DNA from 2 places in the Amycolatopsis sp. NPDC003731 genome. Region 2 is predicted to be linked to the other one. Evidence: riboswitches for the same ligand, from Rfam matches in the RefSeq annotation. Region 2 holds a riboswitch; the other holds the start of a gene.
The links. Region 2 has a riboswitch for S-adenosylmethionine ahead of ACWDN5_RS00715 (methionine ABC transporter ATP-binding protein). Riboswitches for the same ligand answer to the same signal wherever they lie in the genome.

Region 1 (5,274 bases), on a different contig from region 2:
TCGCTCGCCAGGCCGGTGCCGTTGAGCTCGTTGGTCGCGAAGCCGTGCGACCGCTGGTACCCCAGCGTGCTTTCGGGGCGGTCCGTGACCAGGTCGACGGCCACCAGCACGATCAGCGCGAACCCCAGCGCGGCCAGCGGGAACCAGGACCGCCGTGAACACCCCATCGGGTCAGGGTATCGAGCGCGGGCTTCCCCGCAGCAGGGCGATGAAGGCGGCGGCGAGCAGGATCATCGCCGAGGCCAGCATCCCCGCCGTGTCCGCCGAGAGCACCACGGCGACCAGGGCGAATGCCACCGTCGTCAGCAGGACGAACCGGCTGCGTTCGCAGGCGGCGAGCAGCAGCAGGCCGAGGGTGGCCAGGAGCGGGCCGCGCAGGCCGTCGCCGAGGCGGAACTGCCAGGACCCGACCAGGTCGAGCAGCGGGACGGCGAGCAGCGCGGCGATCGTGCCGAGGACGAACCACCCCACCCGGCCCGGCCGCCGGGCGAACGCGTACCAGACGGCGGTGCCGAGGACGGCCACGCCGAGTGTGACCAGCCACACCGGCCCGACCGGGAGGCTGCTGTCCCCGACGTGGAAGTCCAGCGGCCACCGCTGCGCGCGGCTGTACTCGGTCGCGCCGGGCGGGACCGCCGGTGCGAGGAGGAGGTTCGCGGACTCGCTTTCGGCCCGGCTCCGGCGCCACAGCAGCTGCACGACGACCGAGCCGAGCTGCGCGAACCCCAGCAGTGCCAGCGGAAACCAGAAACGCGGCCCTCTCCCCATCGGCCCAGGCCAGCGTTCAACAGAACGGCGGCAGCTCGCGCGGGTCGCCGACCGGGGCCCAGCGGCCGTCCACCTTCGCGTACTCCCAGCGGGCTCCGCGGGCGACGATCTGCCGCAGGGCGAGGAGCACGCGGTCGACGTGTTCCTCCGTGCTGCCGAGGCCGAGGCTGACGCGGACCGCCTGCTGCCCGTCGCCGCCGGTGCGGCCGATCAGGCGCTTGGCCGCGATGTGGGCGCAGAAGGCGCCGTCGCGGACGCCGATGCCGTACTCGGCGGACAGGACCGCGGCGAGCCAGCCGGGGTCGAAACCGTCGACGACGAAGCTGACCGTGCCGACCCGGTCGACCGGCGCGTCGAACAGCCGCAGCTCGGCGCAGCCCGGGATGCTCTCGAGGCCCTTGCGGAGCCGGGCGAGCAGGGCCTGCTCGTGGTCTTCGATCGCGGCCCAGTTTTCGCCGAGGGTCTCGCACGCGACGCCGAGCGCGTACACGCCGACGGTGTTGGGCGAGCCGGCTTCGTGGCGCTCCGGGCCGGTGTTCCAGACGACGGCGTCTTCGGTGACGAGCTTGGTCGCACCGCCGCCGGCGAGGTACGGGCGGGCCGCGCGCAGCCAGTCGGCACGGCCGATCAGCGCGCCTGCACCGAAGGGCGCGTACAGCTTGTGGCCGGACAGCGCGACGTAGTCGACGTCGAGTTCCTTGAGCGAGATCCGGCGGTGCGGGGCCAGCTGGGCGGCGTCGAGGGCGATCCGGGCGCCGTGTTTCCGCGCCACGGCCGCGATTTCCGCCACCGGGAGCAGCTCACCGGTCACATTGGACGCCCCGGTGACGACGACCAGCCGCGGGCCCTGCGGGGCTTCGGCGAGTGCTTCGTCCACAGCGGACACCGCGGCGAGGCGGGTGCGCGGCGTCGGGATCCGCCGGACGTTCGGGCCGTGCCACGGCAGCAGCGCGGCGTGGTGCTCGGTGTCGAAGACGACCACCGTGGTGTGCCGGGGAAGGCTGCGGGCGAGGAGGTTGAAGGAGTCGGTGGTGTTGCGGGTGAAGACGACGGTGTCGGTCCGCCGCGCGTCGACGAAGCGGCGCAGGACGTCGCGGGTGCGCTCGTAGAGCTTGGTGGAGACCTGCGACGCGAAGCCGGCGCCGCGGTGGACGCTGGCGTACCAGGGCAGGAACTCGTCGACCTTCGCGCGGACGGCGTCGAGGCAGGGTGCGCTCGCGGCGTGGTCGAGATTGGCGTAGCCGATGTCCCCGCCGGTCACCAGCGGAACCCGCAGCGACGCCCCGGCGACGGCGGGAACGGCAGGGGCTTCGAGCTGGGTGCGGTCGATGGCGAGAGTCATCGGGGTGCCTCCTCGGCGATCCGGGGGACCCCCGGCGAGGGGCCCGCGCTTGCCCGTCGCACGGCGCGACCGGCCCGGTCTTCACCCGGGGCACCCCACCGCGGTAGGAGGGTTGCCGGCCAGCAAGCCGGGGCTTCGCGCTGGCACTCATGACCTGGTTCGAAAGGTAACCGAGAGCGCGCCCGGGCGCCAACCCCCGTCGCACATTCTGAGACGCCGGTCACAGAGCGTGCTCAGCGACCGGATTCGCCCTTCCAGCGGGCCAGGCGGCCGGCCCGGTCGACGGCGCGCAGCCGGCGTTCGACCGCGTCGCGGACCGCGCTCGTCGTGACGACCAGGAGCTGGTCGTTCTCCTGCAACCGGCTGGTCTTCTGCGGGGTGAACCCGGCGCCGTCGCGGACGACCAGGCTGATCGTCGCCCCGACCGGCAGCCGCAGCTCGGACAGGTACACGCCGTGCATCTTCGACCCCGGCTGGATGCGGACCTGCAGCAGTTCGGCGCCGAGCTCGTCCAGCGGCGCGGAGTCGACCTCGATCTCGTGCGCTTCGGACTTCTTGGCCAGCCCGAGCGTGCGCGCGAGCGGGCCGAGCGTCGCCCCCTGGACCAGCGTCAGCACGATGACCAGCACGAACACCGCGTCGACCAGCCGCTGCGCGCCCGGCAGGCCCTGCGACAACGGGATCATGGCGAGCACGATCGGCACCGCGCCGCGCAGCCCGGCCCACGACAGGAACACCTGTTCCCGCCACGGCAGGCGGAACGGCAGCATCGACAGCACCACCGAGACCGGCCGCGCCAGCAGCAGCACCACCGCGCCCGCGACCAGGCCCGGCACGATCGCGTCGAGCAGCCGGCCCGGCGAGGCGAACAGCCCGAGCAGCACGAACAGCCCGATCTGGGCCAGCCACCCCAGGCCCTCGGCGAACGAGAGCGTGTCCGACCGGTGCGGCAGCCGCGAATTGCCGAGCACCAGCGCGGCGACGTAGGTGGCGAGCAGCCCGGACGCGTGCAGCAGCTGCCCGGACGAGTAGGCGACGACGCACACCGCGACCGTGGCCAGCGGGTAGAGGCCGGTCGCCGGGAGCGCGGCCCGGCGCAGCGCGATCCCGCCGAGCCAGCCGAAGGCGAGGCCGATGACCAGGCCCGCCGTCAGCTCGTAGACCACCAGCAGCGGCAGCGTCCAGTCCACAGTGGTGCCTTCGGCCAGCACCACGACGGCGATGTAGGCCGGTGCGTCGTTGATCCCCGACTCGAGTTCGAGCGCGCCGGTGAGCCGTTTGCCGATCCCGGCCGTGCGCAGCACCGAGAACACCGCGGCCGCGTCGGTCGAGGCGAGCACCGCGCCCCACAGCAGCGCCAGCCGCCAGTCGAGGCCCAGCAGCCAGTGCAGGGCCGCGCCGGTGGCCGCAACGCTCACCACTACGGCCACTGTGGACAGTGCGATCCCGCGGCCCAGCGCGGGTTTCACCGCCGACCACCGGGTGGTCAGCCCGCCTTCGGCGAGGATCATGACGAGGGCGGCGAGGCCGAGCGACTGGGTCAGGCCGGGGTTGTCGAACCGGATGCCGAAGCCGGCTTCGCCCAGCAGGACGCCGATCCCCAGGTACAGCAGCAGCGAGGGCAGGCCGAGCCGGATCGACACGCGCACGGCCAGCACGGACGCGAGGAGGACGACGCCGCCGACGCCGAGCAGCACGGGAAGCTGGTCCATGCCCGCCTCCTCCCGAGTGCCGTGGGGCTCTCAGAATAGTGAGGCACGTGGATTAACTCGTTCGTGTACCGCTGCCCGGCGCCGGACACCCGGTGTGTTAAGGCGCCGCAACACCACTGAGCGCGTCGAGATCGACACCGAGCGCGGCGAACGGCTCCCCCGCTGCCGGCAGCACCTTGACCGCGCGGTGACCGTCCCGGGCCACCCAGCCGGCGTCGACCGCCCGCTCGAGCAGCGCGGCGGGCAGGGCGCCGGCGAGGTGGTCGCGGCGCTCCGTCCAATCCAGACAGTCACGCAGCAGCGGCCGCCGCCCGGCCGCGACGGGGACGCCGAGAGCCGCCAGGACGTCGCGGCCGCGCGGGGTCAGCGCCAGCCCGGCGGCGGTGTCGAGCAGGCCGGTGGCGAGCATGCCCTCGCGGAGGGCGACGCCGAGCTCGCCGGCGAGGTGGTCGTAGCAGGTCCGGGCGAAGCCGAGCCGCCGGGCGCGCAGGGAGGACTTGAGGCCGGTGACCGGCCGGTGACCGGCAGCCTTTCGGGGGCTCCGGGTGGCGGAGCCCCCGGCCCGGGGCAGCGCCCCGGATGTCACTGCGTGCTGGGCCAGGTGCTCGATCAGCTCGGCGACCCGCGGGTCGGCGATCCGGACGTAGCTGGCCCGCCCCTGCTTGACGCGGGCGACGAAGCCGGCACCGGCCAGCCGGGTGACGTGCTCGCTGGCCGTCGAGAGCGCGATCCCGGCCGCCTTCGCGAGCTCGCCGACGGTCCAGGCCCGCCCGTCCAGCAGCACGAGGCACATGGTGGCCCGGCTCGGGTCGGCGAGCACCGCGGCCACCTCGGCCAGCGCGATCGTCTCCATGCCCCCACGCTACGGCCCCGACCCGTCGGCCACGGCCGAACCTTCGTACCCGGCCGGACGACACGCGTACCTGGACGGACGACACGCGTACCTGGATGGACGACACGGCGGCTGCGGGCCGGTGCGGGTCAGAGGGCCTTGAGGAACTTGGCGGCCAGCTGGACGGCCGGGCCGGAGTCGTTCGACTTTTCGAGGACCACGGCGAAGGCGATGCTGCCGCGGTAGCCGACGAACCAGCCCGTGGCGTTCGAGCCGTCGCCGAACTGGGCCGTGCCCGTCTTGCCGAAGACGTTGCCCGCCGACGCCGCCGCGCGGCCGGTGCCGCTCTGGACCACCGCGTGCATCATCTTCCGCACTTCCCCGAGCACCGACGCCGGCGGCGGCGAGTAGCCCTTGACGACCGAGGTCTCCAGGTCGTGCCACAGCCGGGGCGTGATCGCCTTGCCGGTCGCCACCGTGGCCGCCATCAGCGTGCCGCCGAGGGCGCTGGCCTGGATGCGGCCCTGGCCGAACCCGTCCTCGACCTGCTCGTCCTTGCTCGCCGCGGGCTCGACCTTGCCCAGCTCGGTCTTGATCCCGGGGATGTCGTAGTCGGCGTT
Region 2 (5,274 bases):
GCCGCGATGCCGAGGGAAACGCCGTCCAGCAGCGGGCGAACCCCGTAGGACTTGCTCACCGCCTCCAGGTTGACCAGGTTGGCCATCCGCTCAGCCGATCCTTTCCACGATGACGAACCGGGGCACGACGGTCCCGGTGAAATGGGGATTTCTCAGCGCAGGCAACGCTTCAACCGTAGGGGGAGCGCACCGGCGCGAGGACGACGAGCCCGCTCCGGTCCCGGAAAGAAACCGCGGCTCGTCCGTTCCGTGTTCAACGCGGCACCGACGGGGTCGTATTCCCGAGAACGCGAACTCGGCGTGCTTCATGCGTGCACCCGCGGCGGCGCCGGGCGCGGCGCGTCGTCCCCGCCGACCACCCGGGCACCGGGGACCGGGCCGTGGGCCACCCGGACCGTCCGGCACACGCCGGCGCCCGACAGCTCGGCCGCGACCTCCACCGCCGACTGCGCGTCTTCGCAGAGGAACGCGCACGTCGGGCCGGAACCGGACACCGTGCCCGCGAGCGCGCCCGCGTTCACGCCCGCCCGGAGCGTGCGGCGCAGGTCGGGCCGCAGCGAGACCGCGGCCGCCTGGAGGTCGTTGCCCAGCAGCAAGGCCAGCTGGCGCGGGTCGCCCGAGGCCAGCGCCTCGACGACCGGCGTGTGCGAGCCGATCCGGGGCGGGTTGCCCGCCGCGCGCAGGCGGTCGAGTTCGCCGAACACCTTCGGCGTCGACAGCCCCTCGGCGGCGAAAGCCAGCACCCAGTGGAACGTGTGCCGCGACAGCACCGGGACGAGCTGTTCGCCGCGGCCGGTGCCCAGCGCGGTGCCGCCGTAGAGCGCGAACGGGACGTCGCTGCCCAGGCCGGCGGCGATTTCGGCGAGTTCGTCGCGGGTGACGTCGAGCCCCCACAGCGAAGCGAGTCCGACCAGTGTCGCCGCGGCGTCGGCGCTGCCGCCCGCCATGCCGCCCGCGACCGGGATGCCCTTGCGCAGCACCACCCGGACCTTCGGCTCGCCGGTGCGCCCGGCATGCGCGGCCAGCGCCTCGACGGCCCGCCAGGCCAGGTTTTCGGGGCCGATCGGGACCGAGCCCTCCCCTTCGCCGTAGACCTCGATGCCGGGCTCTTCGGTGACCGCGACGGTCACCTCGTCGGTCAGCGACAGCGCCTGGAACACGGTGACCAGCTCGTGGTAACCGTCTTCCCGCAGGTCGTCGACCGAAAGGTGCAGGTTGACCTTGGCCGGGACCCGGACGGTGACTGGGGGCGGAACTACAGCGAGCACCCGACCAGCCTACGTGCCCGCGGAAACGCCCCGATGCGACCTGCGCATCGGGGCGTTCCCGGTGGAAAGATCAGGCAGCCGCCACACCCTGCGGGCCGCGCGCGGTCTGCGTCACGTGCCCGCCGCGCTCGGCGACCCAGGCCAGCGCCGCGTCGGCCCGCTCGCCGCGGACACCGAGGCGGAACCGGCCGACCGGCGTGTCACCGATGCGGGTCAGGCCGCCGCCGATGGTGGCGAACTCGACGTCGAAGCGGCCGGCGGCCTCGGGCAGCAGCGCGCCCACCGAAGCGAAACCGACCAGCACGACGTCGGCCGAGCGGTCGTAGCGCGCCGCCTGCGAGCGGGTCGTCTCGATGGCCGGCAGCAGCGCCTGGGCGGTGCGGCTGGCCGGGTTCGAGATCAGGTCGAGCACCGTGCCGCGCTCGACGACCGTGCCGTCCTCCAGCACCGCGACGTCGTCGCAGACCCGGCGGACCACGCCCGCGTCCGGCGTCGTGACGACGATCGTGGTGCCCAGCTCGGAGCGCGCCCGGTCGAGGACGGCGAGCACCGCGCCGGCCTCCTCCGGGTCGACGCCGGCGGTCGGGTCGTCGGCGAGCAGCACGGCCGGGGCCGCCGCCAGCGCCTTCGCGACCGCGACGCGGCGCAGCTGCCCGGCGGACAGCTCACCGGGCCGCTGCGTGGCGCGCTGGGTCAGGCCGACGAGGTCGAGCAGCGAGCCGACCCGGCTGCGGCGCTGCGGGCCGTCGACGCCGAGCTGCTCGAGCGGGGAAGCGATGTTGCCGGCGATGGTGCGCTCGGCGATCAGCTCCGGCTTCGTGGAAACGACGCCGAGCTGACGGCGGATTTCGCGGAGGCGGCGGCCGTCGAGGGTGCCGGTGTTGAGGCCGTCGAGGCGGACGACGCCGCGGTCGGGGCGCTCCTGCAGGGCGATGCACCGGGCGAGGACGGACTTGCCCGACCCGGCGGGACCGACCACGCCGAACAGCGAGCCTGCCTGGACGTCGACGCTCACGTCCCGCAGCGCGACGACGGAGTTTCCGTTGGTGGCAAAGGTTTTGGACAGGTTTTCGACGGTGATCACGAAGGCTCCAGAAAACGGGGTGCAGGCAGCGCGCAGCACCCGGCCGCAAGCGAGTTCCGTCCTGTTCGGACGGTGCATGAAGAAGAGGTGGACCGGCTCGGACTAGCTCAGTGGGAGCGTCGACATGCGGTCACGGAGCGGCGGCCTTCGTCGACAACGCGACGCCTGGTCAGGAGCAGGGGGCGGGCTACCCTCTTCATCGAAAACGGCCTCCATCGGTCCTGGCGGTAGCACCTGCCCTGTGGAGGGTGGTTGCTGCGACTTCGGCGAGCCAGGTCTCTCAGTCGCTCGGGATGGACGTATTGAGTAAAACCGATCCCGAGGAGCGAAAGCAAGCCCGTTGGCCCAGATCACACGAGTGGAGGTGTCCGAATCGCGGGATCACGGGCTTGGCGGGCGTATTTTCACGCCTCCACTGTGGAGCCGCTAGCGCGCGGCGGCGATGCGGGCGAAGTCGTGCACATCCAGCTGCTCGCCACGGGTCCTGGGGTCGATCCCGGCCGCCGTCAGGAGTTCGCCGGCGCGCTCGGCCGAGCCCGCCCAGCCCGCGAGCGCGGCCCGGAGCGTCTTCCTGCGTTGTGAGAAAGCGGCGTCCACCAGGCCGAAGAGGACGTCCCGGTCGTCGGACGCCGTCGCGTCGGCCCGCTCGAAGGCGACGAGCGCGGAATCGACGTTCGGCACCGGCCAGAACACCGAGCGTGGCACGGCGGCGACCTTGCGTGCGGGGCCGTACCAGGCGAGCTTGACGCTGGGCACGCCGTAGATCCGGCTGCCGGGGCCGGCGGCCATCCGGTCGGCGACCTCGGTCTGCACCATGACGAGACCGGTCCGGAGGGAGGGCACCTCGGCCAGGAGGTGCAGCACGACGGGCACGGCGACGTTGTAGGGCAGGTTGGCGACGAGAGCGGTCGGCTCGCCCAGTTGTTCGCGGGTGACGCGCAGGGCGTCGGCCCCGACGACGGTGAGGTTCCCCGCGGCCTCGGGCCCGCGTTCGGCGACGGTCTTGGGCAGCCGTTCGGCGAGCTTGGGATCGATCTCGACGGCGACCACCCGGGCGCCGGTGGCGAGCAGCCCGAGGGTCAGGGACCCGAGGCCGGGCCCGACCTCGAGGACGACGTCGTCGGGCGTGACGTTCGCCAGCTCGACGATCCGCCGGACGGTGTTGGGGTCGTGCACGAAGTTCTGCCCGAGCTTCTTGGTCGGCCGCACGTCGAGTTCGGCCGCCAGCGCACGGATTTCGGCCGGTCCCAGCAGTTCAACCACCGCTGGAGCCTACTTGAACCCGGAATTCGCGTGATCAGAGGCGCGTCTCGCGTGATTGGGGGGACGACACGCGTGATTGGAGAGCCGACACGCGTGATTGGCGGGTCGACACGCGGAACGGCCCCCGTCCGGGGAGGACGGGGGCCGGTTCGAAGCGGTACTCAGGCCTTCTTGCCGCAGACCGGCCAGGCGCTGTAGCCGCCGCGGGCGTCGCGGACCTTCTCCGCGACCGCGATCTGCTGCTCGCGCGAAGCCTGGCTCGGCAGGTTCGCGTACTGGTCGCCGCCGTAGGCGTCCCACGTGCGCTTGTCGAACTGGAGGCCGCCGTAGTAGCCGTTGCCGGTGTTGATGGACCAGTTGCCGCCCGACTCGCACTGCGCGATGCGGTCCCACGCGGAGCCGTCGCCGATCGCCGGGGTCGGGGCTTCCTTGGTGCCGACGTGGACGATCTTCGGCTTCGGCTGGGTGATGACCTTCTCGGAGATGCTCTCCCGGCCGACCTCTTTGCCGTTCTTCTGCGTGACCTTGTAGGTCACTTCCTTCTCGCCCGGCGTGCCGGGGTCCTCGACCTGCGTCTTGCCCTTGGCGAGGTTCGGGTCGTCGACGCGCTGCTCGGGCGGGTCGATGGACTCCTTCTGGACGACCGTCGAGACGCCGGTGCGGCTGATGTGCACCTCGGCGCCGTCGGTCAGCTTGACGTCCAGGCCGCCCTCGGCCTGGTCCTCCGGGCCCAGGGTGAGCTTGTACTCGCCCAGGAACTCCTTCGTCGTCACGGCCGTGGTCTTGACCTGCTTCGGCGCGTTGCCGCCGTCGTACAGGGTGATGTTCTTGAGCGTCTTGATCTCGACGGTCGCGCCCTGCAGCGGCAGCTCGCCGCTCTTCGGCATCGACATCCAGGTGCCGGCCTTGTCCATCTCGGTCATCCCGAGCTGGCTCAGCGCGTCGCCGAGGTGGGTCGCGCGGACCCAGGAGGTGCGCTCGGCGCCGTCGACGATCAGCTTCAGCTGGCGGCCGCGCTCGAGCTTGATGACGCCGCCGTCGCCGACCTCCGCCTGCGGGGAGGGCGAGAGCGAGTCGTGCTCGCCGACGGACAGGCCCGCGTCCTCGAGTACCTCGCCGACGGTGCCGCCGAAGGAGTGCACGGTCTGCTGGTGGCCGTCGACGTCGACGGTGATGCTCTTGTTCATCGCCAGCGCGGCCGCGCCGCCGCCGGCGACGGAGATCATGACGCTGAGGACGGCGCCCTTGAGGAACCGGCGCTTCCAGACCTTGGTGGTCTGTCGGAGGCCCTCGTCCAGAGCCGCACGGCGCGCTTCGGGGGAAGCGGTGCGGTCCTCCTCGAGGCCGTCCGGGATGACGATCGGCGGCAGGTACGTCGTCTCGGCGTTGATGAGGCGGATCAGTTCGTCGACGTCGACGTCGATCTCGGCCATCATCGCGTCGGCATCGGGGCCGAGCGCGGCGAGGATGTCCTGCTGCGTGATGTTCGGGTCGTCGGAGAAGTCGAGCTGGCCGTACGCGGTGTCCTCGAAATGACCGCGTTCGAGGACGGCGGAGCGCGCTCCAGCCTGTCTGCTACCTGTCACCGGGGATCGTTCCCTTTCACGAGACGACGGTCGGGGGCGCCGTCTCTACGACTGGGCGTGACGATCGGCAACT

Region 1: another riboswitch for S-adenosylmethionine. It lies ahead of ACWDN5_RS39400 (aminotransferase class V-fold PLP-dependent enzyme); the one in region 2 lies ahead of ACWDN5_RS00715 (methionine ABC transporter ATP-binding protein).

What each region holds. Positions count from the first base shown of each region.
Region 1 is NZ_JBSFNC010000156.1:7,791-13,064, forward strand. Features, by position in the region: gene ACWDN5_RS39390 (hypothetical protein) at 1-167, opposite strand, end outside; gene ACWDN5_RS39395 (hypothetical protein) at 172-768, opposite strand; gene ACWDN5_RS39400 (aminotransferase class V-fold PLP-dependent enzyme) at 785-2,110, opposite strand; SAM riboswitch class IV at 2,151-2,265, opposite strand; gene ACWDN5_RS39405 (potassium/proton antiporter) at 2,344-3,822, opposite strand; gene ACWDN5_RS39410 (ArsR/SmtB family transcription factor) at 3,920-4,675, opposite strand; gene ACWDN5_RS39415 (penicillin-binding transpeptidase domain-containing protein) at 4,804-5,274, opposite strand, start outside.
Region 2 is NZ_JBSFNC010000001.1:142,364-147,637, forward strand. Features, by position in the region: gene ACWDN5_RS00705 (ABC-F family ATP-binding cassette domain-containing protein) at 1-86, opposite strand, end outside; gene ACWDN5_RS00710 (4-(cytidine 5'-diphospho)-2-C-methyl-D-erythritol kinase) at 306-1,268, opposite strand; gene ACWDN5_RS00715 (methionine ABC transporter ATP-binding protein) at 1,339-2,352, opposite strand; SAM riboswitch class I at 2,562-2,652, opposite strand; gene rsmA (16S rRNA (adenine(1518)-N(6)/adenine(1519)-N(6))-dimethyltransferase RsmA) at 2,779-3,615, opposite strand; gene ACWDN5_RS00725 (transglycosylase family protein) at 3,777-5,201, opposite strand.